Regions from separate parts of the Neobacillus sp. B4I6 genome, predicted to be linked through region 3. Evidence: a T-box and tRNA genes for the amino acid it is inferred to sense, from the RefSeq annotation. Region 3 holds a T-box; the other regions hold tRNA genes.
The links. The T-box of region 3 lies ahead of trpS (tryptophan--tRNA ligase). A T-box ahead of a tRNA ligase gene usually reads a tRNA of that ligase, here a tRNA-Trp.
Positions count from the first base shown of each region.

Region 1: it encodes a tRNA-Trp, which carries the amino acid that the T-box ahead of trpS (tryptophan--tRNA ligase) is inferred to sense. The anticodon was not compared.
Region 2: it encodes a tRNA-Trp, which carries the amino acid that the T-box ahead of trpS (tryptophan--tRNA ligase) is inferred to sense. The anticodon was not compared.

Region 1 covers NZ_JBNPWB010000002.1:1,046,942-1,057,234, forward strand. Annotated here, with positions in the region: rRNA gene QF028_RS07205 (23S ribosomal RNA) at 1-1,309, shown strand, start outside; rRNA gene rrf (5S ribosomal RNA) at 1,386-1,502, shown strand; tRNA gene QF028_RS07215 (tRNA-Val) at 1,513-1,588, shown strand; tRNA gene QF028_RS07220 (tRNA-Leu) at 1,604-1,688, shown strand; tRNA gene QF028_RS07225 (tRNA-Gly) at 1,723-1,797, shown strand; tRNA gene QF028_RS07230 (tRNA-Leu) at 1,804-1,892, shown strand; tRNA gene QF028_RS07235 (tRNA-Pro) at 1,949-2,025, shown strand; tRNA gene QF028_RS07240 (tRNA-Ala) at 2,047-2,119, shown strand; tRNA gene QF028_RS07245 (tRNA-Met) at 2,141-2,217, shown strand; tRNA gene QF028_RS07250 (tRNA-Ser) at 2,248-2,340, shown strand; tRNA gene QF028_RS07255 (tRNA-Tyr) at 2,362-2,446, shown strand; tRNA gene QF028_RS07260 (tRNA-Trp) at 2,452-2,522, shown strand; gene QF028_RS07265 (helix-turn-helix transcriptional regulator) at 2,778-3,419, shown strand; gene QF028_RS07270 (pyruvate, water dikinase regulatory protein) at 3,437-4,252, shown strand; gene ppdK (pyruvate, phosphate dikinase) at 4,255-6,924, shown strand; gene QF028_RS07280 (YbxH family protein) at 7,038-7,229, shown strand; gene QF028_RS07285 (DEAD/DEAH box helicase) at 7,308-9,881, shown strand; gene QF028_RS07290 (methyltransferase domain-containing protein) at 10,000-10,293, shown strand, end outside.
Region 2 covers NZ_JBNPWB010000002.1:3,837,894-3,848,186, reverse strand. Annotated here, with positions in the region: rRNA gene QF028_RS21220 (23S ribosomal RNA) at 1-2,550, shown strand, start outside; rRNA gene rrf (5S ribosomal RNA) at 2,678-2,794, shown strand; tRNA gene QF028_RS21210 (tRNA-Asn) at 2,809-2,883, shown strand; tRNA gene QF028_RS21205 (tRNA-Ser) at 2,888-2,979, shown strand; tRNA gene QF028_RS21200 (tRNA-Glu) at 2,999-3,073, shown strand; tRNA gene QF028_RS21195 (tRNA-Val) at 3,083-3,158, shown strand; tRNA gene QF028_RS21190 (tRNA-Met) at 3,190-3,263, shown strand; tRNA gene QF028_RS21185 (tRNA-Asp) at 3,266-3,342, shown strand; tRNA gene QF028_RS21180 (tRNA-Phe) at 3,365-3,440, shown strand; tRNA gene QF028_RS21175 (tRNA-Thr) at 3,611-3,686, shown strand; tRNA gene QF028_RS21170 (tRNA-Tyr) at 3,713-3,797, shown strand; tRNA gene QF028_RS21165 (tRNA-Trp) at 3,803-3,876, shown strand; tRNA gene QF028_RS21160 (tRNA-His) at 3,888-3,963, shown strand; tRNA gene QF028_RS21155 (tRNA-Gln) at 3,995-4,069, shown strand; tRNA gene QF028_RS21150 (tRNA-Gly) at 4,074-4,148, shown strand; tRNA gene QF028_RS21145 (tRNA-Cys) at 4,157-4,230, shown strand; tRNA gene QF028_RS21140 (tRNA-Leu) at 4,275-4,360, shown strand; tRNA gene QF028_RS21135 (tRNA-Leu) at 4,388-4,469, shown strand; tRNA gene QF028_RS21130 (tRNA-Gly) at 4,890-4,963, shown strand; gene QF028_RS21125 (B3/B4 domain-containing protein) at 5,043-5,714, opposite strand; gene queG (tRNA epoxyqueuosine(34) reductase QueG) at 5,827-6,957, shown strand; gene QF028_RS21115 (amidase domain-containing protein) at 7,043-7,915, shown strand; gene trmL (tRNA (uridine(34)/cytosine(34)/5-carboxymethylaminomethyluridine(34)-2'-O)-methyltransferase TrmL) at 7,989-8,462, shown strand; gene nfsA (oxygen-insensitive NADPH nitroreductase) at 8,515-9,264, shown strand; gene QF028_RS21100 (PrkA family serine protein kinase) at 9,589-10,293, shown strand, end outside.
Region 3 covers NZ_JBNPWB010000002.1:3,535,022-3,545,314, forward strand. Annotated here, with positions in the region: gene QF028_RS19605 (hypothetical protein) at 249-434, shown strand; gene QF028_RS19610 (ABC transporter ATP-binding protein) at 478-1,416, opposite strand; gene QF028_RS19615 (ABC transporter ATP-binding protein) at 1,417-2,511, opposite strand; gene opp3C (oligopeptide ABC transporter permease) at 2,529-3,557, opposite strand; gene opp3b (oligopeptide ABC transporter permease) at 3,554-4,486, opposite strand; gene QF028_RS19630 (peptide ABC transporter substrate-binding protein) at 4,599-6,287, opposite strand; gene QF028_RS19635 (DUF3899 domain-containing protein) at 6,509-6,874, shown strand; T-box leader at 6,922-7,163, shown strand; gene trpS (tryptophan--tRNA ligase) at 7,214-8,206, shown strand; gene QF028_RS19645 (YjbA family protein) at 8,263-9,009, opposite strand; gene opp4C (oligopeptide ABC transporter permease) at 9,224-10,135, opposite strand; gene opp4B (oligopeptide ABC transporter permease) at 10,147-10,293, opposite strand, start outside.

The sequences.
Region 1 (10,293 bases), 2.5 Mb from region 3:
AGCCTCTAGCGAGATAAAAGGTGCCCGTACCGCAAACCGACACAGGTAGGCGAGGAGAGAATCCTAAGGTGAGCGAGAGAACTCTCGTTAAGGAACTCGGCAAAATGACCCCGTAACTTCGGGAGAAGGGGTGCTTTTTGAGGTGAATAGCCTCGAAGAGCCGCAGTGAATAGGCCCAGGCGACTGTTTAGCAAAAACACAGGTCTCTGCGAAGCCGCAAGGCGAAGTATAGGGGCTGACGCCTGCCCGGTGCTGGAAGGTTAAGAGGAGGGGTTAGCTCACGCGAAGCTCTGAATCGAAGCCCCAGTAAACGGCGGCCGTAACTATAACGGTCCTAAGGTAGCGAAATTCCTTGTCGGGTAAGTTCCGACCCGCACGAAAGGCGTAACGATCTGGGCACTGTCTCAACGAGAGACTCGGTGAAATTATAGTACCTGTGAAGATGCAGGTTACCCGCGACAGGACGGAAAGACCCCGTGGAGCTTTACTGTAGCCTGATATTGAATTTTGGTACAGCTTGTACAGGATAGGTAGGAGCCTGAGATACGTGAGCGCTAGCTTGCGTGGAGGCGTCGGTGGGATACTACCCTGGCTGTATTGAAATTCTAACCCGCACCCCTGATCGGGGTGGGAGACAGTGTCAGGTGGGCAGTTTGACTGGGGCGGTCGCCTCCTAAAGAGTAACGGAGGCGCCCAAAGGTTCCCTCAGAATGGTTGGAAATCATTCGCAGAGTGTAAAGGCACAAGGGAGCTTGACTGCGAGACCTACAAGTCGAGCAGGGACGAAAGTCGGGCTTAGTGATCCGGTGGTTCCGCATGGAAGGGCCATCGCTCAACGGATAAAAGCTACCCCGGGGATAACAGGCTTATCTCCCCCAAGAGTCCACATCGACGGGGAGGTTTGGCACCTCGATGTCGGCTCATCGCATCCTGGGGCTGTAGTCGGTCCCAAGGGTTGGGCTGTTCGCCCATTAAAGCGGTACGCGAGCTGGGTTCAGAACGTCGTGAGACAGTTCGGTCCCTATCCGTCGTGGGCGCAGGAAATTTGAGAGGAGCTGTCCTTAGTACGAGAGGACCGGGATGGACGCACCGCTGGTGTACCAGTTGTTCTGCCAAGGGCATCGCTGGGTAGCTATGTGCGGACGGGATAAGTGCTGAAAGCATCTAAGCATGAAGCCCCCCTCAAGATGAGATTTCCCATAGCGCAAGCTAGTAAGAACCCTGAAAGATGATCAGGTTGATAGGTCAGAGGTGGAAGCGTGGTAACATGTGGAGCTGACTGATACTAATCGTTCGAGGACTTAACCAATTTATAAGGCACACTCAGTTTTACAAACTTCTTCTGCATTATCTAGTTTTGAGGGAATGATACCTCAAAAAACAAGTCTGGCAGCAATGGCGAGAAGGTCACACCCGTTCCCATACCGAACACGGAAGTTAAGCTTCTCAGCGCCGATGGTAGTTGGGACACGCGTCCCTGTGAGAGTAGGACGTTGCCAGGCGGTATTATATGGAGGATTAGCTCAGCTGGGAGAGCATCTGCCTTACAAGCAGAGGGTCGGCGGTTCGAGCCCGTCATCCTCCACCATTTTTCTTTTACTATGCGGGTGTGGCGGAATTGGCAGACGCACCAGACTTAGGATCTGGCGCCGCAAGGCGTGGGGGTTCGACTCCCTTCACCCGCACCAAAGTTTTTTGCGTTAGAAAAAAACATCCATATAAGCGGAAGTAGTTCAGTGGTAGAACATCACCTTGCCAAGGTGGGGGTCGCGGGTTCGAATCCCGTCTTCCGCTCCAAACAGTGCCGGGGTGGCGGAACTGGCAGACGCACAGGACTTAAAATCCTGCGGTAGGTGACTACCGTACCGGTTCGATTCCGGTCCTCGGCACCATGTTTTATCGAAGGTAATTTAAAACATCAAATATAGCGCCCAGTGCGTCATATTATCGGGAAGTAGCTCAGCTTGGTAGAGCACTTGGTTTGGGACCAAGGGGTCGCAGGTTCGAATCCTGTCTTCCCGACCATTCTTTATTGCAGAATATTTTGGGGTCTTAGCTCAGCTGGGAGAGCGCCTGCTTTGCACGCAGGAGGTCAGGGGTTCGATCCCCCTAGACTCCACCTTAATAATATAATTTTTTTGGCGGTGTAGCTCAGCTGGCTAGAGCGCTCGGTTCATACCCGAAAGGTCGGGGGTTCGACTCCCTTCGCCGCTACCAAAATACTATTATATGATTTTCTTTTTCCATGGAGGAATACCCAAGTTTGGCTGAAGGGATCGGTCTTGAAAACCGACAGGCGGGTAACACCGCGCGGGGGTTCGAATCCCTCTTCCTCCTCCAGTTTTATTATTTTTTATATGTGGAGGGGTAGCGAAGTGGCTAAACGCGGCGGACTGTAAATCCGCTCCCTCCGGGTTCGGCGGTTCGAATCCGTCCCCCTCCACCATGTTTAGGGGCATAGTTTAAAGGTAGAACTAAGGTCTCCAAAACCTTCAGTGTGGGTTCAATTCCTACTGCCCCTGTCAAAAAGGCAAAAAAAATTCCAAGTATATGCTTGGAATTTTTTTTGCCTTTTTTTATTTTGCCTCTTTCGTCGCATGCGGCGGGATTAACTTGTTTGGGCTCCTTATTAAAAAAATAGTTTAATATTTTGTAAAAAAATAAAACTTATTGTTTCGGTTTATAACATAATGTAATATACTATATACAAATAAGTATAACACATTTATAATGAATCTATTGAATATAACATATTTAATGTAGATAAGGGGGGGGTAATTATTAAATTATCTAAACGTCAGGATGAAATCCTCCAGATTGTTAAACAAAACGGGCCCATTACAGGAAAAGACATCGCAGAGAAGCTTTCATTAACAAGAGCTGCACTAAGACCCGATCTTGCCATTTTAACGATGTCAGGTAACTTAGATGCAAGGCCGCGAGTAGGTTATTTTTTTAATGAAAGCTTTGAAGCAAAGCAACAGGCTAAAAGGTTTATCCACCAAAAGGTAACGGATTATAAAGCCCATCCAATTGTCGTTGAGAAATCAACCTCCGTGTATGATGCGATCGTGCAGCTCTTTTTAGAGGATGTGGGCACACTTTATGCGGTTGATACAAAAGGACATCTAGCAGGGGTTGTTTCCCGTAAGGATTTGCTCAGAGCATCACTAGGAAATCAAAATCTAAATGAATTGCCTGTCAGTGTCATCATGACTAGAATGCCAAATATTATTACAATAAATCCTGAAGAGACCTTGCTCGAAGCAGCCAAAAAGATGATCCATAATCGCATTGACTCTTTACCAGTTGTTAAGGAAATAGAGGAGCAAAGAAGTACATATTTGCTGGTAGGAAGAATCACCAAAACCACTATAACGCGGGCATATTTAGAAATCATGGAAAACAATTCAAACTAAGGAGAGTGGCTGCCATTTTGGTACAGAAAGAAGTTGTCTATGTTGTATCTGACTCAGTAGGTGAAACAGCTGAGTTTGTAGTAAAGGCAGTGGCAACACAATTTAATGGCGGGCAGGTAGAAATTCGCCGTAATTCCTATGTGGATGATTTTGAAGATATTGAAGATATCATTTTACTAGCAAAAAAGGGACGGACGATTATTGCCTATACGATCGTTATTCCATCATTAAAAGAGTATTTAGATCGACGTGCAAAAGAAGAGAGCATTTTTGCTGTAGATTTACTAAGTCCATTGATGAATGCGTTTGAAATAAGCTTCAATAAACAGCCGCACCATCGACCTGGATTGATGAGAAAATTGGACGAAGAATACTTCCGGAAAATTGAAGCAATTGAATTTGCAGTTAAGTATGATGATGGGCGTGACCCAAGAGGGATCAAAAAGGCGGATATTGTTCTAGTCGGTATCTCACGTACATCTAAGACCCCTTTGTCTATGTACTTAGCACATAAACGATTTAAAGTGGCCAATGTTCCTTTGGTTCCAGAGGTGCCACCGCCAGATGAATTATTCGAAATACCCCGTAAGAATTGTATTGGATTAATAATATCACCAGATAAATTAAACGAAATTCGCAAGGAACGTCTAAAGGCTTTAGGGTTAGCCTCACAGGCTAACTATGCAAGCTTTGGGCGAATTCTTGAGGAACTTGATCATGCTGAAAAAGTAATGAAGCGATTAGGCTGTCCTGTTATTGATGTATCAAATAAAGCTGTTGAAGAAACAGCTGGCTTAATTTTAGACGTGTTAAAAAAAGAGAGGAGCTACTAATAATGGAAAAATTCGTTTATTTATTTCATGAAGGAAATGGCAATATGAAGGGGTTACTTGGGGGAAAAGGGGCAAACCTAGCGGAAATGACGCGTATTGGTCTTCCGGTTCCGTATGGTTTTACAATCACTACACAGGCTTGCAATGCATTCTATGAAGCTAGCAAAACCATTCCAACCTTTGTTGAAGTCCAGACTTTAGAGGCTCTAACCCGTCTTGAAGAAAAAATGGGCAAAAAGCTTGGCGACCCAAAAAATCCTTTGCTCGTTTCCGTACGTTCTGGTTCTGTTTTCTCCATGCCTGGCATGATGGATACCATCTTGAATCTTGGAATGAATGATGAAACCGTTATCGGTGTAGCAGAATTAACCAATAATCCACGGTTTGCTTATGATTCCTACCGTCGTTTCATACAAATGTTTAGTAATGTTGTACTAGATATCGATACCTACTACTTTGAACAATTATTAGAAGAAATACGCGAGGAAAAAGGCTATTCCTCTGACCCAGAAATGAGTGCTGATGACTGGAAAGAAGTGATTATTGGCTATAAAGGTATAGTCAAAAAGCATAAACGAAAGGATTTCCCGCAAGATCCAAAAGAGCAGCTATTCCTTGCGATTCATGCAGTCTTTAACTCTTGGAATAATCAGCGTGCGATAGTCTACCGTCGCCTTAACAAAATTGCTGACCATTTAGGAACAGCTGTAAATATTCAAAGTATGGTGTTTGGCAACATGGGGAATGATTCAGGCACAGGCGTAGCATTCACAAGAAATCCATCGACTGGTGAGCATGTCCTTTACGGTGAATACTTAATCAATGCCCAAGGGGAAGATGTAGTGGCAGGGATTCGTACTCCACAGCCAATCGCTACTTTAAAAGATGAAATGCCAGGAGTATATAAGCAATTCACTGATACTTGCAAGCGCTTGGAACAGCATTACGAAGAAATGCAAGATATCGAATTTACGGTTGAAGGTGGTAAGCTATTTATCCTGCAAACCCGTAATGGAAAAAGAACAGCGCAGGCAGCGATTCGAATCGCCGTGGAAATGGTCGAAGAAGGAATCATTGATAAAAAGACGGCCTTGCTACGTGTTGACCCGGAACAATTAGATCAACTGCTGCATCGCAGGATTGACGACAAATTTGAGAAGAGAGTTTTAGCTAAAGGCTTGCCAGCATCACCAGGTGCAGCGACAGGTCAAGTCGTTTTTGATGCCGATGAAGCAGAGCAATTAAATAATGATGGAAAAAAAGTAATTCTTGTTCGTCCTGAAACCACTCCAGATGATATCCATGGTATCGTTGCATCGCAAGCAATACTGACAAGCCGAGGCGGCATGACAAGCCACGCTGCAGTTGTCGCGCGTGGTATGGGGAAAGCGTGTATTTGCGGATGTGAAGCATTAAAGATAGATCTGAAAGCTAAACAATTTACAATTGGTGAGACAGTTATTAATTATGGAGATATCATAACGATTGATGGCTCTACGGGTGAAATTATGCTTGGGGAGATTCCAATGATTGACCCAGAACTTTCGGATGAGTTTCAAATGTTGCTTGCATGGGCAGACCAAGAGCGTAAATTAGGGGTCCGTGCCAATGCAGATAACCCAGAAGATGCAAAAAAGGCATTTGAATTTGGTGCAGGCGGAATTGGCTTATGCCGTACTGAACATATGTTTATGGATTTAAAACGGATTCCAATCGTGCAAAAAATGATTCTTGCTGAAACTTATAATGAGAGAATGGAAGCTTTGAACCTGTTATTGCCCATGCAGCAAGGGGACTTTGAAGGAATCTTCGAAGCTATGCAAGGATTACCTGTCACTATCCGTTTACTAGATCCACCCTTACATGAATTCTTACCGGATAAAGAGGAACTGTTAGTGGAAGTAACGAAGCTTCAGATTTTAGATCCACAATCACCAGAATTGAAGAAAAAAGAGCAATTGCTGAAAAAAGTCCGCCAATTAGATGAGTTTAACCCTATGCTTGGCCACCGTGGCTGCCGCCTTGGGATGATTTACCCGGAAATTTATGAAATGCAAGCAAAAGCCATTTTCTATGCAGCCGCTAAGCTCGCTGATAAAGGCATCGAAGTACAACCAGAAATCATGATTCCTTTGGTCGGTCATGTGAATGAATTAAAGGATATGCGTAAATTGGTGATCGATGCGGCATTACTTGTCCAGGAGGAAACTGGAAAAAGCTTCAAGTACACGATTGGAACCATGATTGAAATTCCGCGTGCTGCTTTAACTGCAGATAAAATTGCCGAGGAAGCTGATTTCTTTTCGTTTGGGACCAATGATTTAACACAAACAACATTTGGTTACAGCCGTGATGATGCGGAAGGCAAGTTCCTGCAAGCTTACATTGAAAATAAAGTGCTTCCGGATAATCCGTTTGCTGTCCTTGATCAAGAAGGCGTAGGTAAGCTTGTTGAAACAGGGGTGAAGCTTGGCCGTGGAACAAAACCGTCCTTAAAAACAGGTATTTGCGGCGAGCATGGCGGAGAAAAGAGCTCGATTGAATTCTGCTACAAAACCGGCCTAGATTATGTTAGTTGTTCACCATACCGCGTACCACTAGCACGTTTGGCTGCAGCACAAGCAACCATTCGACATGAACAAAATAAACAAGAAGTTTTTACAACAGCATAAAGGAAGAACAAGGGATGTTGCAGTATGCACCATCCCTTTTTTATTGTGATGTAATTGGATAGACGCCCATTTTATGCAAATACTATAAAAAATTATTTTAAAGGGGACTTACAATGGGGGCTATTGAACGCAGCGGTTATCGATTTGTACCAGAATTTAGTGTCATTCAACAAAATGGGGCCATTCATGTATATAATCAGGATAACTTCATCGAGGAAATTAAATTCCACTTCTCAGGGAAGTTTCCTGAACTGGATCAGATCGAAGACCTGGTTGATCAATATTGCAGCCAGCATCAACTTTGAAACCGAATGCTTGTTCGGTTTTTTATTTTGTGATAGAATGGATATAATAAACCATTTTATAGAAATGGAGGGAAATCCATGAATAAATTAACCACTATATACCCTCAAGCGATAGAACATACAAAATTGAAAGTGTATGAAGATATTAACCATTATTTCGAAACGATGGAAACACTGCCAACCATTGAACAATACCTAACTGACAGAAGCCATTATGTTGAGCAAATTTGGACCAATGTTTGGCTGAATAAGTCGACCAATGATGTTCCAAGGAATGAAAAAAAGCAATATTTAACTGATAAAGGCTTCGAGGTACAGGGAATCGACAAAAAACTAATCAACAAGTTATTTAGGGATGAAATGCGAACCTATCATGTCTTTGATACGATGGGGTGGGTTCATGAAACATTTTTAGGTAAAGAACAAGAGTGGGAGAAACAGTATCAGGAGGCGAAGGTTAATTTTATAAAACGAGAAGAACAAAAACAGCACGAAGAACAGAAGCAATTGATTAGAAGTGAGATTGAAGATACCGCTGTTGGAATCCTGGAAGAACAATATGAGCTGTTTTATTTATATGTTCGTTACTTCGTTGCCATACAACTAGTTGCTGACCTACAAAATAATGTAAAGTTTCAATCGGTTGATACCTTTGCATTAGAGGAAAAATTAGTGGATGAAGGCCATTTTAACCCCTCAGTCTATACAACTGTTGCCACCTTTTTTGAAGAACTGACAGGGGATATCCATAAAACTTTGAATTGGGGCAGGAGTTTTTATGAATATCAAACCTATTTTTTCGTTTATGAAAGCTTAATTGCTGACTATTTGTCTGAGCTTATTCCGGAAAAAATATTAGAGCAGCTTTCTGAAAAAGTTAAGGATGATTTTCATGAAACCTTTCTTGAGAAACTATCGGCATCCTTCGTTAAGGGCAGCATTGCTCAGGTTCTTTATGATGTCGAGGGTTATTTTATTGAGGATATCCAAGCTGAATACCTATCAGACTTAATACGTTTGGCAGAAATACCTTTTGATGCAAAGGTTCATAAAGAAATTTTTGAAAAAGACTTCCAAGCGCGCGAGCAAAAACAAAAAGAAGCGCAAGAAGAACTCGAGCGAAAAAAAGCAGAAGAAGAGCGGATGATGAAGGAAATCTTTGCAACGGAATACGACCCTTCGTTACACCGTCAGGTCCGTTATGTCTTGCACATTGGCGAAACCAATACAGGGAAAACCCATCATGCGCTAGAAAGAATGAAAGATGCTTATAGCGGGTTATATTTAGCGCCGCTTCGATTATTAGCACTTGAGGTATTTGATAAATTAAACGCTGAGGGGACGCCGTGTTCCTTAAAAACTGGGGAGGAGGAAAAAATCACCCCGGGTGCAAATCATACTTCCTGCACCGTGGAAATGTTTCACGAAAAAGAGTTTTATGAAATAATCGTCATTGATGAAGCACAAATGATTACCGATAAAGACCGTGGTTTTTCCTGGTATAAGGCAATCACAAAAGCTAATGCAGAGGAAGTCCATATCATAGGCAGCAGGAATTCAAAAACCATGCTGCTCCAGCTTTTAGGTAATTCCATTATCGAAGTTCATGAATACAGTCGTGATACTCCTCTTGAGGTTGAAACGAAGGAGTTTCATATTAAACACATTAAAAAAGGCGATGCGCTGATTTGTTTTTCACGAAGGCGAGTTCTTGAAACCGCCTCACGACTGCAAAATGACGGACATACTGTCAGCATGATCTACGGCAGCATGCCGCCAGAAACAAGAAAAAAGCAAATTCAGCAATTCAACACTGGAAAAACAAAAGTCATCGTTGCTACAGATGCGATTGGAATGGGCTTAAATCTACCAATTCGACGGATTGTTTTTTTAGAAAATGATAAGTTTGATGGAACTAGACGACGACTGCTGACATCACAAGAAGTGAAGCAAATTGCTGGACGTGCGGGTCGAAAAGGTATTTACAATATTGGCAAAGTGGCCTTTACTAGTGATATCAGAAAAATGAGAAACTTGCTTTTGCAGGAGGATGAGCCTGTTCATACCTTTGCAATTGCACCAACCAATTCAGTTTTTGAACGCTTTCAACGCTATTATCACGACTTAGGTACATTTTTTGAATTATGGGGGAAATTTGAAAGTCCAAACGGAACGAAAAAAGCTTCCCTTGCCGAGGAAAAGTCGTTGTATCAAATGGTAGCAGGTACTGAAATTGAAGCACGTTTATCCTTAATGGACCTTTATGGATTTTTACATCTGCCTTTTTCAAAAAATGAACCAGTATTAACGAAGCAATGGGAAGAAAAAATGTATGCCATTATCCATGGGAGAGAACTCCCAGAACCGATTGTAAAGGAACGAAGCTTGGAGGAATTAGAACTCAGTTACAAAGCAATTGGACTTCATTTGTTATTTTTATATCGACTAGGAGAGCGAACGACAGCAATCTATTGGGAGCGGCTAAGAGAAGAGGTTAGCGATAAAGTGCAGGACCGCTTAAAGACGGATATAAATAAATTCGTTAAAAAATGCAAAACCTGTGGAAAGAAGCTGCCATGGGATCATTCTTTTCCTACTTGTGAGGCCTGTTATGCAGCGAAGACTAGAAGATATCGATATGATGAATATTAAGAATAACCCGGTGTTCTAACCTTAGGAACCCGGGTTATTCTTCAATTAAAACCAAATTAATGTAAATATGTTAAAATAAAACTCTGATAATTCGTTCCATGAAAGTGAAGTGAAAAAGATGCAACTATCATTAACAGTAAGAGGCCCTGGTGTTGAAGCGGTTTCTTACCTTATAGCTAAAAATCCGAATAATCTATATGAGCGTGGAGAGAAAGGGTTGACTGTCCGTCTGGTCTACCCGACTTTTTCAAGCGAGGAAGTACAGTTTTTGATCTATGTTAAAACGGATCCAATTGAACTAGTGAAAAACTCACCTGATTCTTTTGATATTACCCATTACATAAATGACCGCGAGTTTGCGGCAAGCAGTATTTTTGTTTCCTCGATTCGTAAAGCGCTGGGGACTGCACTG
Region 2 (10,293 bases), 300 kb from region 3:
TCGAAACTTCGTTCCCTCCTGAGTGGATCCTGAGTACGGCCGGACACGAGAAATCCGGTCGGAAGCAGGGAGGACCATCTCCCAAGGCTAAATACTCCCTAGTGACCGATAGTGAACCAGTACCGTGAGGGAAAGGTGAAAAGCACCCCGGAAGGGGAGTGAAATAGTTCCTGAAACCGTGTGCCTACAAGTAGTTAGAGCCCGTTAATGGGTGATAGCGTGCCTTTTGTAGAATGAACCGGCGAGTTACGATCCCATGCAAGGTTAAGTTGAAAAGACGGAGCCGCAGCGAAAGCGAGTCTGAATAGGGCGTATGAGTATGTGGTCGTAGACCCGAAACCAGGTGATCTACCCATGTCCAGGGTGAAGTCCAGGTAACACTGGATGGAGGCCCGAACCCACGCACGTTGAAAAGTGCGGGGATGAGGTGTGGGTAGCGGAGAAATTCCAATCGAACTTGGAGATAGCTGGTTCTCTCCGAAATAGCTTTAGGGCTAGCCTCACGTAGTAAGAGTCTTGGAGGTAGAGCACTGTTTGGACTAGGGGCCCTCATCGGGTTACCGAATTCAGACAAACTCCGAATGCCAAAGACTTATCCGTGGGAGTCAGACTGCGAGTGATAAGATCCGTAGTCAAAAGGGAAACAGCCCAGACCACCAGCTAAGGTCCCAAAGTATACGTTAAGTGGAAAAGGATGTGGAGTTGTTTAGACAACCAGGATGTTGGCTTAGAAGCAGCCACCATTTAAAGAGTGCGTAATAGCTCACTGGTCGAATGACTCTGCGCCGAAAATGTACCGGGGCTAAACGTATCACCGAAGCTGTGGATTGACATCTCTGATGTCAGTGGTAGGAGAGCGTTCTAAGGGTGTTGAAGCTAGACCGTAAGGACTGGTGGAGCGCTTAGAAGTGAGAATGCCGGTATGAGTAGCGAAAGATGAGTGAGAATCTCATCCACCGAATGCCTAAGGTTTCCTGAGGAAGGCTCGTCCGCTCAGGGTTAGTCGGGACCTAAGCCGAGGCCGAAAGGCGTAGGCGATGGACAACAGGTTGATATTCCTGTACCACCTCTTTATCGTTTGAGCAATGGGGGGACGCAGGAGGATAGGGTAAGCGCGCTGTTGGATATGCGCGTCTAAGCAGTTAGGCTGAGAAGTAGGCAAATCCGCTTCTCGCGAAGGCTGAGCTGTGATAGCGAGGGAAATTTAGTACCGAAGTTCCTGATTCCACACTGCCAAGAAAAGCCTCTAGCGAGATAAAAGGTGCCCGTACCGCAAACCGACACAGGTAGGCGAGGAGAGAATCCTAAGGTGAGCGAGAGAACTCTCGTTAAGGAACTCGGCAAAATGACCCCGTAACTTCGGGAGAAGGGGTGCTTTTTGAGGTGAATAGCCTCGAAGAGTCGCAGTGAATAGGCCCAGGCGACTGTTTAGCAAAAACACAGGTCTCTGCGAAGCCGCAAGGCGAAGTATAGGGGCTGACGCCTGCCCGGTGCTGGAAGGTTAAGAGGAGGGGTTAGCGCAAGCGAAGCTCTGAATCGAAGCCCCAGTAAACGGCGGCCGTAACTATAACGGTCCTAAGGTAGCGAAATTCCTTGTCGGGTAAGTTCCGACCCGCACGAAAGGCGTAACGATCTGGGCACTGTCTCAACGAGAGACTCGGTGAAATTATAGTACCTGTGAAGATGCAGGTTACCCGCGACAGGACGGAAAGACCCCGTGGAGCTTTACTGTAGCCTGATATTGAATTTTGGTACAGCTTGTACAGGATAGGTAGGAGCCTGAGAAGCCGGAGCGCTAGCTTCGGTGGAGGCGTCGGTGGGATACTACCCTGGCTGTATTGAAATTCTAACCCGCACCCCTGATCGGGGTGGGAGACAGTGTCAGGTGGGCAGTTTGACTGGGGCGGTCGCCTCCTAAAGAGTAACGGAGGCGCCCAAAGGTTCCCTCAGAATGGTTGGAAATCATTCGCAGAGTGTAAAGGCACAAGGGAGCTTGACTGCGAGACCTACAAGTCGAGCAGGGACGAAAGTCGGGCTTAGTGATCCGGTGGTTCCGCATGGAAGGGCCATCGCTCAACGGATAAAAGCTACCCCGGGGATAACAGGCTTATCTCCCCCAAGAGTCCACATCGACGGGGAGGTTTGGCACCTCGATGTCGGCTCATCGCATCCTGGGGCTGTAGTCGGTCCCAAGGGTTGGGCTGTTCGCCCATTAAAGCGGTACGCGAGCTGGGTTCAGAACGTCGTGAGACAGTTCGGTCCCTATCCGTCGTGGGCGCAGGAAATTTGAGAGGAGCTGTCCTTAGTACGAGAGGACCGGGATGGACGCACCGCTGGTGTACCAGTTGTTCTGCCAAGGGCATCGCTGGGTAGCTATGTGCGGACGGGATAAGTGCTGAAAGCATCTAAGCATGAAGCCCCCCTCAAGATGAGATTTCCCATAGCGCAAGCTAGTAAGAACCCTGAAAGATGATCAGGTTGATAGGTCAGAGGTGGAAGCGTGGTAACATGTGGAGCTGACTGATACTAATCGTTCGAGGACTTAACCAATTTATAAGGCATACTCGTTTTACAAACTTCTTCTGCATTATCTAGTTTTGAGGGAATGAAAAAAAAATAATTTTCCTCTTGAAAAATATGAAAAAGACATTATAATAAAATAGTGTCGAATAAATGGTCTGGCAATTATGGCGAGAAGGTCACACCCGTTCCCATACCGAACACGGAAGTTAAGCTTCTCAGCGCCGATGGTAGTTGGGACATGCGTCCCTGTGAGAGTAGGACGTTGCCAGGCTGTAATACTATTATTCCGCAGTAGCTCAGTGGTAGAGCTATCGGCTGTTAACCGATCGGTCGTAGGTTCGAGTCCTACCTGCGGAGCCATTATGGAGAGCTGTCCGAGTGGCCGAAGGAGCACGATTGGAAATCGTGTAGGCGGGTAACCCTGTCTCAAGGGTTCAAATCCCTTGCTCTCCGCCATAATTTTTTTAAAAGATATGGCCCCTTGGTCAAGCGGTTAAGACACCTCCCTTTCACGGAGGTAACACGGGTTCGAGTCCCGTAGGGGTCACCATTGATTTGTGGAGGATTAGCTCAGCTGGGAGAGCATCTGCCTTACAAGCAGAGGGTCGGCGGTTCGAGCCCGTCATCCTCCACCATATTTTCAAATTAGATTATTATTATTATTGTCGCGGGGTGGAGCAGTCCGGTAGCTCGTCGGGCTCATAACCCGAAGGTCGCAGGTTCAAATCCTGTCCCCGCAATTGGTCTGGTAGTTCAGTTGGTTAGAATGCCTGCCTGTCACGCAGGAGGTCGCGGGTTCGAGTCCCGTCCAGACCGCCATTTTCATTTGGCAAACTATTATGGCTCAGTAGCTCAGTCGGTAGAGCAAAGGACTGAAAATCCTTGTGTCGGCGGTTCGATTCCGTCCTGAGCCACCATTTATATTAAAAAACTTGCCGGGGTAGCTCAATTGGTAGAGCAAAACCGAATATGCTTCCTAAATTATCTTCAGCATACTGACCGAGTTGCTGCTTGTATAAGCTTCCTGAGGTCAGGATGACGATAACTAGGACAGCGTGGATAAATCAAATAATATACCAAACTTTACGCCGGGGTAGCTCAATTGGTAGAGCAACTGACTTGTAATCAGTAGGTTGGGGGTTCAAGTCCTCTCGCCGGCACCAGAAGTTACACAGTGAATATAATATGTGGAGGGGTAGCGAAGTGGCTAAACGCGGCGGACTGTAAATCCGCTCCCTCCGGGTTCGGCGGTTCGAATCCGTCCCCCTCCACCATTTATAGGGGTATAGTTTAAAGGTAGAACGAAGGTCTCCAAAACCTTTGGTGTGGGTTCAATTCCTACTACCCCTGCCAATTATATTGTGGCGATTGTGGCGAAGTGGTTAACGCACCTGATTGTGGTTCAGGCATTCGTGGGTTCGATTCCCATCAGTCGCCCCATAATATGATTATTAAATAATTAGAATAACATTGGGCTATAGCCAAGCGGTAAGGCATCGCACTTTGACTGCGACATGCGTTGGTTCAAATCCAGCTAGCCCAGCCAATTTGCGGAAGTAGTTCAGTGGTAGAACATCACCTTGCCAAGGTGGGGGTCGCGGGTTCGAATCCCGTCTTCCGCTCCAATGTATATGGCGGCATAGCCAAGTGGTAAGGCAGAGGTCTGCAAAACCTTTACCACCGGTTCGAATCCGGTTGCCGCCTCCATAAAACATTTGCTAGGTATGGATTAAAACAGGTAATTAGATTTTGCCGGGGTGGCGGAACTGGCAGACGCACAGGACTTAAAATCCTGCGGTAGGTGACTACCGTACCGGTTCGATTCCGGTCCTCGGCATTGCTTTATCAAAACAATTTTATACGCGCCGGTGTGGCGGAATTGGCAGACGCGCACGACTCAAAATCGTGTTCCGTGAGGAGTATCGGTTCGACCCCGATCACCGGTATCAATTTGTTTTAATAAGAAAGTTGCTCATAAAAATATGAGCAACTTTTTTTTGACTAAATTTTATTTTGTTCTTTTCTAAAAGATTGTTGCTCATAAAATTCGCCCATTGAATACTAAATCGTTAAATCAATCAAAAAATTCCAGATAATGAAGTGTAATTTTACACAAAATATCAATTTTAATGAGCATCTCCTTTATAATTACATCATTATTGACGAAAACAGACTAATGGTATAATCCATAATCTCCATAATCTTTTATGAAGACTGTCAAACTAAAATTCTTGTTTCTTTCCCAAAATAATGCACCACTCTTAAATAAATTCGACAAAATTTGCGTTTTTCCCTTGACGATACTAAAAATAGTGTGTAATATAGAAAAGGTCAGTTGATGATTCAAAAATTTGTCACTTATTAATGCGGGTGTAGTTTACTGGTAAAACCTCAGCCTTCCAAGCTGATGTAGTGGGTTCGATTCCCATCACCCGCTCCATACATATTAACTAACGCAGTGTATCGTTACATAAGAGAACGATGCATTGCGTTTTTTTCTATACAAAGAAAAAGATGCCCTATGGACACCTAAGGATTTGGAAGGAAGCATCTCCTCCATGTAATTTTGTAAACATATTCATTAAAGATTCTGTTAGTTTCATCGCGTTTTCAACGTCGGTTGAAGGCCTCAAATAAATAATTTGCAGGGCATTTTTAGTAGCAAAAGTTACTGGTGTTCTATCAGAATCGACGAATGGGCTTCCAAATGGACCCAGTTCATCACAAGATACAATTAGACGATTTAAAGAATTTATTCGCCCATTCAATCCGGTATATTCCTCACCCACCGTTCCCAACCGAATGCTCACCCGTCCCTTTATGAGATTCAGGTCATATATTCCGATTGGTACTTGATATTGTAAAGAGAAAAAATTATTTATATCAATCGCACTCTGAACGGAAGTAAGGTAATTTTGTTTTTGTACTCTCCTGTATAACGCCTCTACTGAGGGTCGATACCTGTTCGGGTCTTTACCGATTTTTTTAAAAATAGTACGCCATTCCTGAATGCCAGAGAGTTCAGTAACATTTTTATTTTCTAAATCAAAATAAATAGATTCTTGGAAAAGCTGGAGTCTTCCTTTTATCATTTGCTGCGATTCCCCGACCATAATATCTTTATATTCAATTATCCCCAGCTTAAAGTTAGGTATTTGCTCAAATAATTCCTGTGAGAGTTGAATTTCCAACCATTCCACCTCCAAAATTCATTGAAAATAGTTTATCATAAATAGATGCGCATCTAATAATATAACGAGCCAATTATTAAAATAAATGACTTCTAGGGAAGGAGGGGATCAAATGGATGTCCTAAACTTAAAGGAAGAACTCATCGCCTATAGTAAAGAAATTGGAATCGATAAAATTGGTTTCACAACCGCAGACACGTTCACTAAATTGAAAAACCGATTAATAAGGCAACAGGAACTCAAATACCAATCAGGATTTGAAGAACCAGATATAGAGAAGAGAGTGACCCCTTCATTATTACTAGAGGAACCTCGTTCGATCATTTCCATTGCCATTGCTTACCCTTCCAAAATGAATTACCGTGTTGAGAGTAAAAAGGGTGAGAGAAGAGGGATTTTCAGCAGGGCCTCTTGGGGTCTCGACTATCATCATGTTCTCAAGGACCGGCTGCACAAACTTGAGGAGTTTATCTCTGCAAAAATGCCAGAAGCTAGGTTAAAATCGATGGTTGACACTGGAGAACTCTCAGACCGCGCTGTGGCCGAGCGTGCTGGAATTGGTTGGAGCGGAAAAAATTGTTCCATTATTACACCGGAGTTCGGATCATATGTTTATCTTGGGGAAATGATTACCAGTATCCCTTTTGAACCAGATACACCAATTGAAAATCAATGCGGGTCATGCACAAAGTGTTTGGATGCTTGTCCAACAGGGGCACTTATACAAGGTGGACAAATTAATGCACAGCGCTGTATTTCTTATTTAACACAAACAAAAACATTTATCCCAGATGAGTTTAGAGACAAAATTGGTAACCGCGTCTATGGCTGTGATTCTTGCCAAACAGCATGTCCGGTTAACAAAGGGAAGAATTTTCATTTCCATGAGGAACTTGAAGCAGATTCTGATATTGCCAAACCGTTACTAAAGCCAATCTTAAAATTAAGTAATCGGGAATTTAAAGCTAAATTTGGTTACGTTGCTGGTTCATGGCGAGGGAAAAAGCCGATTCAACGGAATGCGATTATCGCGCTTGCCCATTTTAAGGATATAACAGCAATTCCCGAATTAGTGGATGTATTAGAAAATGAGGGAAGCCCAGTATCAAGAGGAACAGCTGCCTGGGCCCTTGGGAAAATTGGCGGTGAAACTGCTTTTGCTGCCTTAAAAAAAGCTCAAGAGCTTGAAACCGATCTGGAAGTACAAAATGAAATAGAAAAAGGTTTAAGTTATTATAGGTAAAAATGAGTGAACTCAAGGGTTTGCTCATTTTTTTTGATTGAAATCCTGTCTTCTCTCATATGTATGAGAGAAAGGGGTGAGAAATATGCTTCATTTGATACAAGATTTATTTGATAAAAGAGTAAATCAATTTGTCTCCGATAAAAGAACACATAAAGTATTTTTTCCAAAGGCTGAAATAAAACAAAGTGCATTGTCAAAAAGGTCTGCAGAAATTGTCAAAGTAAAAGCAGCCGGCAGAATCATAGAAAGAAATGAAGAGGATGAATTTCAAACAGTAAAATATCATGCTCATTATCAATATTTAATTAAACAAAAAGGTATTCTTTACATGGAGGAAGAAGTCGAAGAAAGATTAGCTAAGTTTTATAAAGAGGCTTTAGTGATGGATGAGGAAATCAACCCTTATGATTATCAAGAGCCTTATCAAGTACCAATTACACAGAGCTTTGAGGATAGTGATGAACGATTAAGCTTTCAATACAACCGCTTAAAAGCTGTACAATATGCGGAACGCTGGTGGAATAGCTACAATCCTGCCTACAAAAAATTTGAGAATGATTGCACCAACTTTATTTCACAATGCCTCCATACGGGCGAAGCGCCGATGAGAGGCTATCCAAATCGGAGCACAGGGTGGTGGCTCCAAAATAAGAATTGGAGCTACAGTTGGGCGGTGGCACACTCATTTAAGCTTTATTTTGCACATTCTAAAAGTGGTTTACGGGCACGGGAAGTCAGCAGTCCTGATCAATTATTATTAGGTGATGTTATTTGTTACGATTTTGAAGGGGATGGACGATTTAATCATAATACAATTGTTACGGGTAAGGATGCACATGGAATGCCGTTAGTGAACGCCCATACCTATAATAGCCGAATGAGGTATTGGGCATATGAAGATTCATCTGCCTACACACCTAAAATAAAATATAAGTTTTATACGATTCTGGGTTAAAAATGCATCATTATTGAAAGGATAAATCATAGTGGTATAATGGCATGTAGAGTTTTTTATCGAGGTGAGAAACGTGTCAATAAATGTAGTATTATATCAGCCACAGATTCCTTCTAATACAGGAAATATAGCAAGAACATGCGCCGGAACAGATACCAATTTACATTTAATCCGTCCATTAGGTTTTTCGACCGATGACAAAATGTTAAAAAGAGCAGGTTTGGATTATTGGCAACACGTTAATATTGTCTACTATGATTCACTTGATGACTTTTATGAAAAGAATGCTGGCGGTGATTTTTTTTATATCACAAAATTTGGTCAAAAGCCTTTTAGCAGCTTTGATTATAGTAATTCAAGCAAAGATTACTATTTTATCTTTGGACGGGAAACGACAGGACTTCCGAAAGATGTTATTGAAAATAACAAAGACGTCAGTTTGCGGATCCCTATGAATGAAAATATTCGTTCCTTAAATTTATCCAATACAGCTGCCATTCTTATTTATGAAGCACTTCGTCAGCAAAACTATGCACATTTAAAATAATAAAAGGAGGTCCTATCGGGCCTCCTTTTGATGAAATGAAAGGAAGTTTGTCATGAATGAAGTTATCAAAACAATTCTTAATCATCGCTCCCTTCGTCATTTTGAGGACAAGCCATTAACAGATGAACAAATCAAAACGATTGTTACTAGTGCCCAAGCAGCGGCAACATCAAGTTTTATTCAAGCCTACTCTATTATTGGTGTTAAGGACAAAGAGAAAAAGAAAAAATTAGCTGAGATTGCTGGTAACCAAGAATATGTTGAAAAAAATGGTCACTTTTTTGTTTTTTGCGCCGATCTTTATCGTCACACCATTATTGGGGAGAAGGAACAAAAAGATGTTACTCCATCTATCGAAAGTACTGAAAAGTTCATGGTTGCTCTAATAGATGCTTCTTTAGCTGCACAAAATGCAGCGATTGCAGCGGAATCGCTTGGGTTAGGAATATGTTACATAGGTGGAATTCGCAATAACCTAGAAGAAGTTAAAAAGCTTTTAAAGACACCCGAGCGGGTTATTCCTTTGTTCGGACTAGCTGTTGGAGTTCCAACCAAATTGACAGACAAAAAACCTAGGCTCCCGTATGAGCATGTTTACCATGAAGATGAATATCAACAAAACTCTGAAGTTTATCTTAGTCAACTGCAAAAATATGATGAATTGATTTCTTCCTACTATGAAGAGCGGACCAATGGGAAAAGAAAGGACCGCTGGACTGACCAAATAGCCACTATGCTTGATAGGAAGAGTAGAATGTATATGAAGGAGTTTGTTCAAAAAAATAAACTTAATCTTAAATAAAAAAACTGCCGATTGGCAGTTTTTTTATTTTGAAGAACCTGGTTTGTCATTATAACCCGATGTGAAGATTGCCGCTAAAAACGTGACCATTACTAAACAAACGATGAAAGTGTTCATATTTATGTAATCCTCCTTCGTCATACATTTTTCATTTTTATCACACATATAGTTTTATTATAGCCTATCTTATAAAAATGAAAAGAGGGAGATTCTTTTTATTAATACAAAAAAGATAGACGCTACTTGGAATGGTACGCATGTTCAAAAGCTTATCAGCATAGAGTATATTAATCGTCTCTGATTAACCTACAGGGGGAGGGCCTTATGGATATTCTAAAAAAAATCGAGATGTATCGCGAAGAAGAAGAAAAGCTACGGTGGGAAGGGTCATTCGCAGATTATTTACAGTTGTTGAAAGAGAAGCCATGGGTTGCACAGTCGGCACATTCACGAGTTTATAATATGCTTAAAGATGCAGGAATTACTGAAGAAAAAGGGACGAAAAAGTACGAATTCTTTAGCAATCAATTATTTGGTTTAGAGGAATCGCTGGAACGGCTTGTTGAAGAATACTTCCATCCGGCAGCAAAAAGGCTGGATGTAAGGAAGCGTATTTTGTTATTAATGGGTCCTGTAAGTGGAGGGAAGTCAACTCTTGTTACCATGCTAAAAAGGGGACTTGAAGCTTACTCTCTCACGGATAGAGGCTCTGTGTTTGCCATTAAAGGATGCCCAATGCATGAAGATCCACTTCATTTAATTCCACATCATTTACGCAAGGATTTCCATGATGAGTATGGAATTCGCATCGAAGGTAATCTTTCTCCATTGAATATGATGCGTCTAGAACAGGAGTATGGTGGACGAATCGAAGATGTTTTAGTAGAAAGAATCTTCTTCTCCGAAGATAAGCGAACCGGAATCGGAACATTTAGCCCATCCGATCCGAAATCACAGGATATTGCCGATTTAACAGGAAGTATTGATTTTTCAACCATTGCGGAATTTGGTTCCGAATCAGATCCACGT
Region 3 (10,293 bases):
TGTCATCCAGAAATAAATTGTTTTCACTACTTTAACAATTTATTTCTCTACGGCAAAAAACGATAAACCAAAATTCTATTCTCATTTAAAAATTCGCAGTGAAAACGCATTCATTTATTTTAAAAATCAAATCGAAAGTTATTTAATTTCCTCTTTAAATAAACGGTAAGTTCTTTTACAATAAAGGAGGGATATTAATATCGTGCTACGAATATTCAAAACAGCTGATAGTGAAGGGGGTTAATACTATGGGAGCATACATATCGGATTTAACTATTGTTGCTTTACTAATTGTAGGAATTACTGCCCTAATGGGTGTTATTACAAACAGTTTTGGTGAAAAAGTGTTTGGTGGTAAAAATCGAAGTGAATTTGTTGATGAAAGTGCTAAATACCAGACTGGATGGAAAACTGTCGGGGGCAATAAGAAATAATAAACAAAAAAAACGATCTCGCAGCGAGATCGTTTTTTTTGTTTTATTTAGATTGTACTTTGTATTGTTTGAACTCTTTTTCCGAGCATAGAACAAAGTGACCAGGAGTCACCTCTCTAAATTCAACTGATTCATTAGGCTCGTAGTTATGACTAGCTGGATCATATGATTTCCGTTTCCGTGTCCGTTCACTGATTGGATCTGGAGCAGGAATCGCTGATAAAAGTGATTGTGTATACGGGTGCAGTGGATTTTTATAAAGTTCATCGGCAGGTGCAAGTTCTACCATTTTACCAAAATACATAACACCGATACGATCACTAATGTATTTTACCATTGAAAGATCATGGGCAATGAAGAGATAGGTTAAGTTTTTCTCTTTTTGAAGTTTTTTCATTAAGTTAACAACCTGCGCTTGGATAGAAACATCCAACGCTGAAATAGGTTCATCAGCAATGATAAATTCTGGTTGAACAGCAAGGGCACGTGCAATACCAATTCGCTGACGCTGACCGCCACTAAATTCATGAGGATAGCGGTTCGCATGCTCTCTATTCAAGCCAACGGTTTCTAAGAGCTCATATACTTGCTCCATCCGATCTTTTTTTGAATTTGCCAAGCCATGGATATCAATGCCCTCGGCAATAACATCAGCTATTTTTAATCTCGGATTTAATGACGCATATGGATCTTGGAATATCATTTGCATTTTCCGATTAAAATCTCTTAATTGTTTTTTAGACTTTTTACCGTGGACGTTAACTCCATCGTATAAAACTTCGCCGCCAGTAGCATCGTATAAACGGATTATTGTTCGACCTGTTGTTGATTTACCACAACCAGACTCTCCTACTAATCCCATTACTTCACCTTTAAATATATCAAAAGAGACATTATCTACTGCTTTTACTTCGTTCACTTTACCTTCATTAAAATATTGCTTTAAATTTTTAATCTCAAGTAATTTTTCTCTTTGAGCCATTTATTTCCCCTCCTTTATTCCAGGGAATTGACCTTGATTCGTTTTCTCTAGAGTAGCTACTGGAGTATTTCCTGCAAATTGATTTTGGCGTCTTTTTACAGCCTCAGGTGGGTTAACCTTTGGTGCATCAGGATGTAACAGCCATGTTGCTGCATAATGTGTGTCAGAAACTTTAAAGAAAGGCGGCTCTTGCTCTAAATCAATTTTCATAACAAATGGATTACGTGGCGCGAACGCATCCCCTTTTGGTGGATCTAATAAATCCGGTGGTGTTCCCGGGATCGAGAATAGTTCATCATCTTGGGTGTCCATATCAGGCATTGAACTGATTAATCCCCATGTATATGGATGCTTGGGATTATAGAAAATCTCATCAGCAGTTCCAATTTCAACTATTTTCCCTCCGTACATAACAGCAACACGGTCGGCTACATTAGCAACTACACCAAGATCATGCGTAATAAAGATAATCGATGTATCGATTTTCTTTTGAAGATCTTTCATTAATTCAAGAATTTGTGCTTGAATGGTAACGTCAAGCGCTGTTGTCGGTTCATCTGCAATGAGAACTTTCGGGTTACATGCCAAAGCAATAGCGATAACAACCCTTTGCCTCATACCACCTGAGAACTGATGCGGGTATTGATCTACACGTAACTCTGCCTTAGGAATACCAACTAGCTTTAATAATTCAATTGCTCTTTCCTTTGCAGCGTGTCTGCTCATGTTTTGGTGTTTGATAAGAGGTTCCATAATCTGGTTGCCAATTTTCATCGTTGGATTTAAAGAAGTCATCGGATCCTGAAAAATCATTGATATATCTTTTCCACGGATTTTTTGCATTTCTTTATCTTTTAATTTTGTTAAATCCTTGCCATCAAATAGAATCTGGCCGCTTTTAATTTCTGAATTTTGCTCAGGAAGTAAACGCATGATTGATTTGGTTGTTACAGATTTACCGGAACCTGATTCACCCACAATGGCTAAGGTTTCACCATTATATAAATCAAAACTTACGCCACGAATAGCTTTAACTTCACCCGAAAAAGTATGAAATGAAATATTTAAATCTTTTACTTCTAAAATTTTCTCCATTTACATCCACCTGCCTTCTAATCACGCATTTTTGGATCCAACGCATCACGTAATCCGTCTGCAACAAGGTTGAAGCATACCATGATTAATGCAATCATAATAGAAGGAATAATCATTTGATACGGAAAAGCAATCATTGATTTAAATCCTGCATTTACTAATGTTCCTAAAGATGCATGAGGTTCCTGTAATCCTAACCCGATAAAACTTAGAAATGCTTCAAAGAAAATTGCATTCGGGATGGAAAACATCGTATTAATAATAATTACACCAAACATATTCGGAATCATGTGTTTAAAAATAATAGACGAATTTGAAGCACCTAAGGTTTTAGCTGCCAGAACAAATTCTTGGCCTTTAAATTTTAATACTTGCGCACGTACCACACGGGCCATACTTGTCCATCCCGTAATGGTTAAGGCGAGAATAATTGGGATAATACCGGGTTTTAACACGAGAATCATCAATACAACAACAATCAGGTTCGGTATACCAACTATAACCTCAATGATCCTCTGCATTACACTATCTATACGACCACCTAAATAACCTGAGATGGCTCCATATGCAACTCCAATAGCCATATCAATGAAGGCAGCCATAAAAGCGATAAATAACGATACTTGTGTACCTTTCCAAACACGTGCAAATTGGTCTCGGCCTAAATTATCGGTACCAAACCAATAATAGGCATCCACCTTACGAACTTCATAAGCGTTATATTCGGTACCATCTCTTCTTGACAAGGTACCATCAAACGGAAGCCAGTGAACATCCTCTAAACCTTGAATTCGCGGTGGCAAATTATTATGTTTCGTGTTTTGCGTATCGTATGAATATGGCGTAATCATTGGTCCAACAAAGGCCATGATAATCATAATAACCAGGATTATCATGCTGACCACAGCACCTTTATTTTTCCGGACTCTTAGCCATGAATCCTGCCAGAAATTTAAACTTGGTTTAGCAATTTTTTCACTTTTTGATGGATCAATATGGACAGGAGCAAACATATCCTTTGAAATTGTTATGTCTTTGTTGCTCATTTTGTTTTCCCCCCCGATACACGAATACGTGGGTCGATGATTCCATAAAGAATATCAACAATTAAGATAACTACGATAAATAATACAGCAAATAATATGTTAGTTCCCATAATAACGGGATAATCATTCATATTAATCGATTTAACGAACTGCTCACCAATTCCTGGGATTCCAAAAATTTGCTCAATAACAAGTGACCCAGTCATTAAGCTAACCGCTAATGGTCCTAAGACAGTTACAACAGGAATTAAGGCATTTCTCAAAGCATGCTTAAAGCTAATCTGCCAGCGGCTCGCACCTTTAGCTCTCGCCAAAGTAATATAATCAGTTCCTAAAACCTCAACCATTTCAGTACGCATAAAACGCGCTGCAATTGAGATTGGGAACATCGCAAGTGCAATAGTAGGAAGGATCGTATATTCAGGTCCTTTCCATAACATTACCGGAAGCCAGCCTAATTTAACCGAAATAAAATATTGCATTAATCCAGCAAAAATAAATGATGGTACAGATTTACCAACTACTGCGATAAATGTTGAACCGTAATCTATCCAAGTGTTTTGCTTTAGAGCTGCAACCACACCTAATAAGATACCTAAAATTGAACCTACAACCATTGCTTGAAAACCTAATTGTGCAGAAGGTCCAAGTCGATTAGCAATAAGTTCTGTCACAGGGGTATTATCAAATTGGAAGGAAACTCCTAAATCCCCTTTTACCAAGCTCACCATATAGTTAAAATATTGAACAGGCAGGGGGTCATTCAAGCCATATTTATCTAGCAAAATAGTACGCTGAACTTCAGATAGCTTTTCGAAGTTATTAAAGGGACTACCTGGAATTAGCTTCATGAGGAAAAAGGTAAGCGATGTTACGACAAAAAGTGTAATAATCATATAGCCAACACGTTTTAGTATATATTTGACCATACCTACACCTCCTAATTAATTGAATTTTCGACATCTTACGACAATTCTCATACAGGTAAAAAGAGAGTATATTGGTAAATATACTCTCTTTTTATTTGATTAGTTATAGTTACTATTTTGTGATTTTAATCCACTGGTAACTATAGTCAGGACCAAATGCATGGTGAGCAAAACCTTGAACCTTAGGATTGATTAGAAGGTTAACTGAACGTTGGTAAAGTGGTGCGATTGCCGCATCATCTTCTAACAAGATTTTTTCTGCATCTTGAAGAGCTTTCCAACGATCTTGTGGCTTAGCTACAAGTTCTTCACTAGCTGATTTAATTAACTTATCAAATTCAGGATTGCTGTAGTCCATGTGGTTTTGTCCGCCGTTAGTAACCCATAGATCCATGTAAGTCATTGGGTCAGCGTAGTCAGGTCCCCAACCACCCATTAATAAATCATAATCCATAGCATCTTCACGAGCGATACGAATTTTGAAAGGAACTGCTTCGATTGTAATTTTTAATCCTGGTAAGTTTTTCTCTAACTGATCTTTAATGAATGCGTCAGTTACTTTTGAAGTTTCAGTATCTTGACCTACATAAGTAAATTTAACTTCTTTAAGTCCAGTTTCTTTAAGACCTTGTTCCCAAAGCTTTTTAGCTTCTTCTTTATTAGCACTTAGGTAAGTTCCTGCAGTATCACGGAAATCTTTACCGTCTAAGAATGAGAAACCTTTTGGTACTAGGAAATCAGCAGGGATAGATCCGTTTGCTAATACATCTTCTGTTAAAGCTTTTTTGTCAACAGATAAAGCAATTGCTTTACGGATATTAACATTCTTCAACGCTTTGTTCTTTTCGTTCATTTTTAACCACCAAATAGATGGCTCTTGGTAGCGAAGTAAATCTTTTTGTCCTTCAAATTGAGAAAGGATTGCAGCTTGTGCAAGCTTAGGTGTGATATCAGCTTCACCAGCAGTATATGCGTTTGCAGATGCTTGTGGATCTTTAGAAACGTTAAAGTTAATTTTTTCTAAAGTAACGTCTTTTGCATTTACATAATCAGCATTCTTTTCTAATACCCACTCAGTACCAGTTGGGCCATCCCACTTAGTCATTTTAAATGGACCATTGTAAAGTAGGTGAGTAGCATCTTTCGCATAGTTAGCGCCTTCTGCTTCAACAAACTTTTTGTTTTGTGGGTAGAACAATGGGAATGTTAAGTAAGATTCGATGTATGGAAGCGCTCTCACTAAAGTGATTTCCACAGTATAATCATCTAATGCTTTAATACCTAAATCTTCTATTTTCGCTTTACCAGCAACAATTTCAGATGCATTTTTGATTTTGCCTTCCATAAAGTATGCACCGTATGGAGCAGCAACTTTCGGATCAATTGCACGTTGCCATGCAAACACAAAGTCATGTGCAGTAACAGGGTCACCATTAGACCATTTTGTATCTTGTTTTAATTTAATTGTAATAACAGTTTTGTCATCATTGTAAGTTGGTGCACCCTCAGCAACGCCAGGGATAACTTTTTGGTCTGGATCTAAGCGATATAGACCTTCGTTTGTTGCATTAAGTGTTGTAAAACTTAATGTGTCTTGAGACATTACACTGTCCATAGAAGGAATTTCTGCAGACTCAAGAACATTTAGAACTTGCTCATCTGCTAAAGCAGTTTCTTCAGCACCAGTTTTGCCTTCATTCTTTTCCTTGCCTTCATTCTTGTCTCCGCCTGAACATGCTGCTAGAAACATGCTTAGAACTAGTGATAGTACTAAAAGTAGTGAAAGTTTTGATTTCTTCACTAGTAGACCTCCCTTTTCTATTATTCTGAAAAATTACTACATTCTCTATTATACATATTTTAAATTAATTGTACATTATTTTTTAGAATTTTATTTACAGGATTGAAACATTCGTTACGTATTCGTTACAAATTCCTGTGTTATAATTTACACTTATAATAATTTTTTTGTATAATATTAAGTGTCTACCCTTATTAAATCTATGTTTTGGAGGTTATACTGTGAATTACAGATTAAGGAAAAGACTTTTAATATTGGCACTAACACAGTTGCTTATACTAATAATTTCTTCACTTTCAAAAAAAGGATTTTCTTTATTAAATTATATCGATATATCGTTTTATGTTTCTTCTCTGCTCCTTCTTACTTTCTTACTACTTTATACGATAAATTCTGGCTTTTACGATGCCATTGGTAAATCATTTAATTTGGCTTTTTCAAGAGGGCAAAACAATAGAAGGTTGGAAGATATTCCTGCATTATCAGAGCTCATTACATTCAATCCATCACCCCTTCTATTTCATGGATTAGCTAACGGTCTACTGATGTTAATCTCCTGTTGCCTATATTATTTTTTACGGACTTGAAATTAAATATACAGTTCATTTATAATAAGAACAATTGTATATTTGCTTAACAGGCTATGATAAAGAGTAGTACGTATTTTCCTTCGTTTCAGAGAGTTTGTGGCTGGTGTAAACAAACACGAATAAATACGGAATGGACTTTGGAGCCTCTGTCTGAACATATAAAAGTAGGATTTGACGTTTTCCTTGCGTTAAAAGGACTCCTGATCGTCATTGTGGATGATTGTGGAATTGAGTGACTCTTTATTGAGTAATTTAGGGTGGTACCGCGGAACCATTCGTCCCTATTAGTTTTATGGGGATGAATGGTTTTTTTTATATATTTTTAGGAGGAAATTAATCATGAAAACGATTTTTTCTGGTATTCAGCCGAGTGGAACAATAACACTTGGTAACTATATCGGGGCATTAAAACAGTTTGTTGAAATGCAAAACGAATACAATTGTTTCTTTTGTATCGTTGACCAGCATGCCGTTACGGTTCCACAGGATCCAATAACACTTCGCAAAAATATTCGAAGTTTAGCGGCATTGTATCTAGCAGTTGGAATTGATCCAGAAAAAGCTACTTTATTTATCCAATCAGAGGTCCCTGCTCACGCACAGGCGGGATGGATTATGCAATGTGTTGCCTATATTGGTGAACTTGAAAGAATGACACAATTTAAGGATAAATCTACTGGTAAAGAGGCTGTGCAGGCAAGTCTTTTAACTTACCCGCCACTCATGGCTGCAGATATCCTCTTATATAACACGAATCTTGTACCTGTAGGTGAAGATCAAAAGCAACATTTAGAATTAACACGGGATTTAGCTGAAAGATTTAATAAAAAATACAGGGACATATTAACTATCCCTGAGATTAGTATTCCTAAAATTGGTGCTAGAATTATGTCATTGCAAGAACCAACAAAAAAAATGAGCAAATCAGATCCAAATAAAAAGGCAATTATTACACCATTAGATGACCCGAAACAGATTGAGAAGAAAATTAAGAGTGCTGTCACCGATTCAGAAGGAATTGTTAAATTCGATAAATTAAACAAACCTGGTATATCTAACTTATTATCGATTTATTCTATCCTAGGTGGTAAATCAATAACAGAAATTGAAGGAATGTATGAAGGGAAAGGATATGGTGATTTTAAAGGCGATTTAGCAGATGTCGTCGTAAATTTCTTTCAGCCTATCCAAGAAAAATACTATGATTTACTCGAATCATCAGAACTCGACCGGATTCTAGATGAAGGTGCAGAAAAGGCAAATCTAGTGGCAGCTAAAACCCTTAAAAAAATGGAAAATGCAATGGGACTTGGTAGAAAAAAAAGATAACAACAAAAAGCCTGACCCACAAAAGATATGGAATACATATCTTTTGGGTCAGGCTTTTAATTTACTTTCGGACCGTGCTCCATTTCCCAAAGCTTTTCAAAAAACGGCTGTCCTTTTATTAAATTTTCACAAAATGTCTCATGTCGCTTAGACCACCCATACTTTGTTTCCTCAAACAATTGTTCCCATGCAGCTTCAAAATTTAATTCTTGAATGGTTGAATAATGCTCCGGGCACCATTCGGTATACCAATATCTAACTTCTGCTTCATTACTAGATGAGAGCAATTGATCTAAAGCCATAAATAACAGTTGTTTTAATTGACGCTCTTTTCTTGTTAAACCTCTCATTAGTTCTGGTTCAGGTGAGAGAATATGATAGTCCTTCATTTTTTCCTGCTCATAAAAATGATATTTAGTAGCCTCGTGTTGAGCAATCATTTCGTACACCAATTGCTCTTGTCTAGGAATTAACCGACTTTTTCGAATCGGGATATTATAGCCTATGGTATCAATTGCTAAGATCCCAATTCCATCCGTTACCACGAAGCAATAGTCAAGTTGAACTCTTTCATGGTTTTTTCTTAAATAGGCTTTCTGATAAATATCATCTAGAAGTTGTTGAGGTAATTCCGACAAATCGTTTTCAATGTACTTAAACAAAACAGGCTCAACTTTTATCAGTGGTACCTGATCTAACAGTTCCACCCCGTCATCCTTACGCCATTCATGAAAGTGACATACATTATAACCGTTTTCTTCCCCTTCAAACCAATTTACCCATACATCATGAAGATACAACATTTTACAACCCCTCACTTCAAGAAACTGTTTGTAAATCAGTATGGGCAGACCTTAGTTAAATTATTCCTTTATATATATTTTGCTCCAATTTCAATGTTTGACCTAATTTTTTAGCACTTGTCCTATTATATATCTTAATGTATATGGGTATATGATATTGGTTATTCCAGAATGAAGAGAATAACAAAAAAATCCACCACGTTAATGGCAGATTTTATCTTTTTGATTTTGGATTGAAAGCATCCTTTAGTCCTTCTCCGATAAAGTTTATCGATAAAATAGTAATCGTTATAATTAATGCCGGCGGTACCCATATCCAAAGCTTAAATTGGAGAACATCCGGCTCGTTTGCCGAATTCAACATATTTCCCCAACTTGGAATTTCCTGAGGGACACCAAAGCCAAGAAAACTTAATCCTGTTTCAGCGACAATCATTGTCGCAAATGTAATCGTCGCTTGCACGATAATAGTAGATAAAATGTTTGGTAATAGATGTTTCATAATTACTTTGGCTGGTGAACAACCAATTGAAATAGCTGCCGTAATATATTCATTTTCTTTTTCAGCGAGGATTTTACTACGGACAATCCGGGCGATTCCCCCCCAGCTTAACAAGCTAATGGTGCCGATTAATACCCATAACCCATTTACTTTTCCAAAAAGAATGGCATTAAGGACTATTACAAATACTAGAAATGGAAAGTTTAAGATAAAATCAGTAAATCTCATTAATATACTATCTACTGTTCCACCAAAATAACCTGAAATAGAGCCGATCAATGTTCCAAGTAAAATGACAAATAATGTACAACTCATTCCAACTAATAACGATATTCGGCCCCCATAGAGTAATCTCGTAAAAACATCCCGCCCGGCTTTATCCGTTCCAAGCCAATGATCACCCGATGGTTCTAACGACATTTGGCCAATATTAATTCTCGTAATATCTGCAGTGGTAATAAAAGGAGCTAGTATCGAAACAATAGTAACAATTAATAAAAAGGTAAGGCTGACCATTGCTAATTTATTTTTTACAAATTTCTTCCGAGCAATGGCAAAAGGAGATAAACTTTTTTTCGGGGGTGTAACGATAACATTTTTTTCGTATTGTGTTACGACTTTCATTTTTTCTCCCCCTAATCTAGCCTAATTCTCGGATCTACAACACCATATAATACATCCGCTACTAAATTGCCGATAAGTGTTAAGAAAGAGAAAAACATGGTCAATGTCATTAATACTGGATAATCTCTTGTCCCGACAGACTGCAGGAATAATTGTCC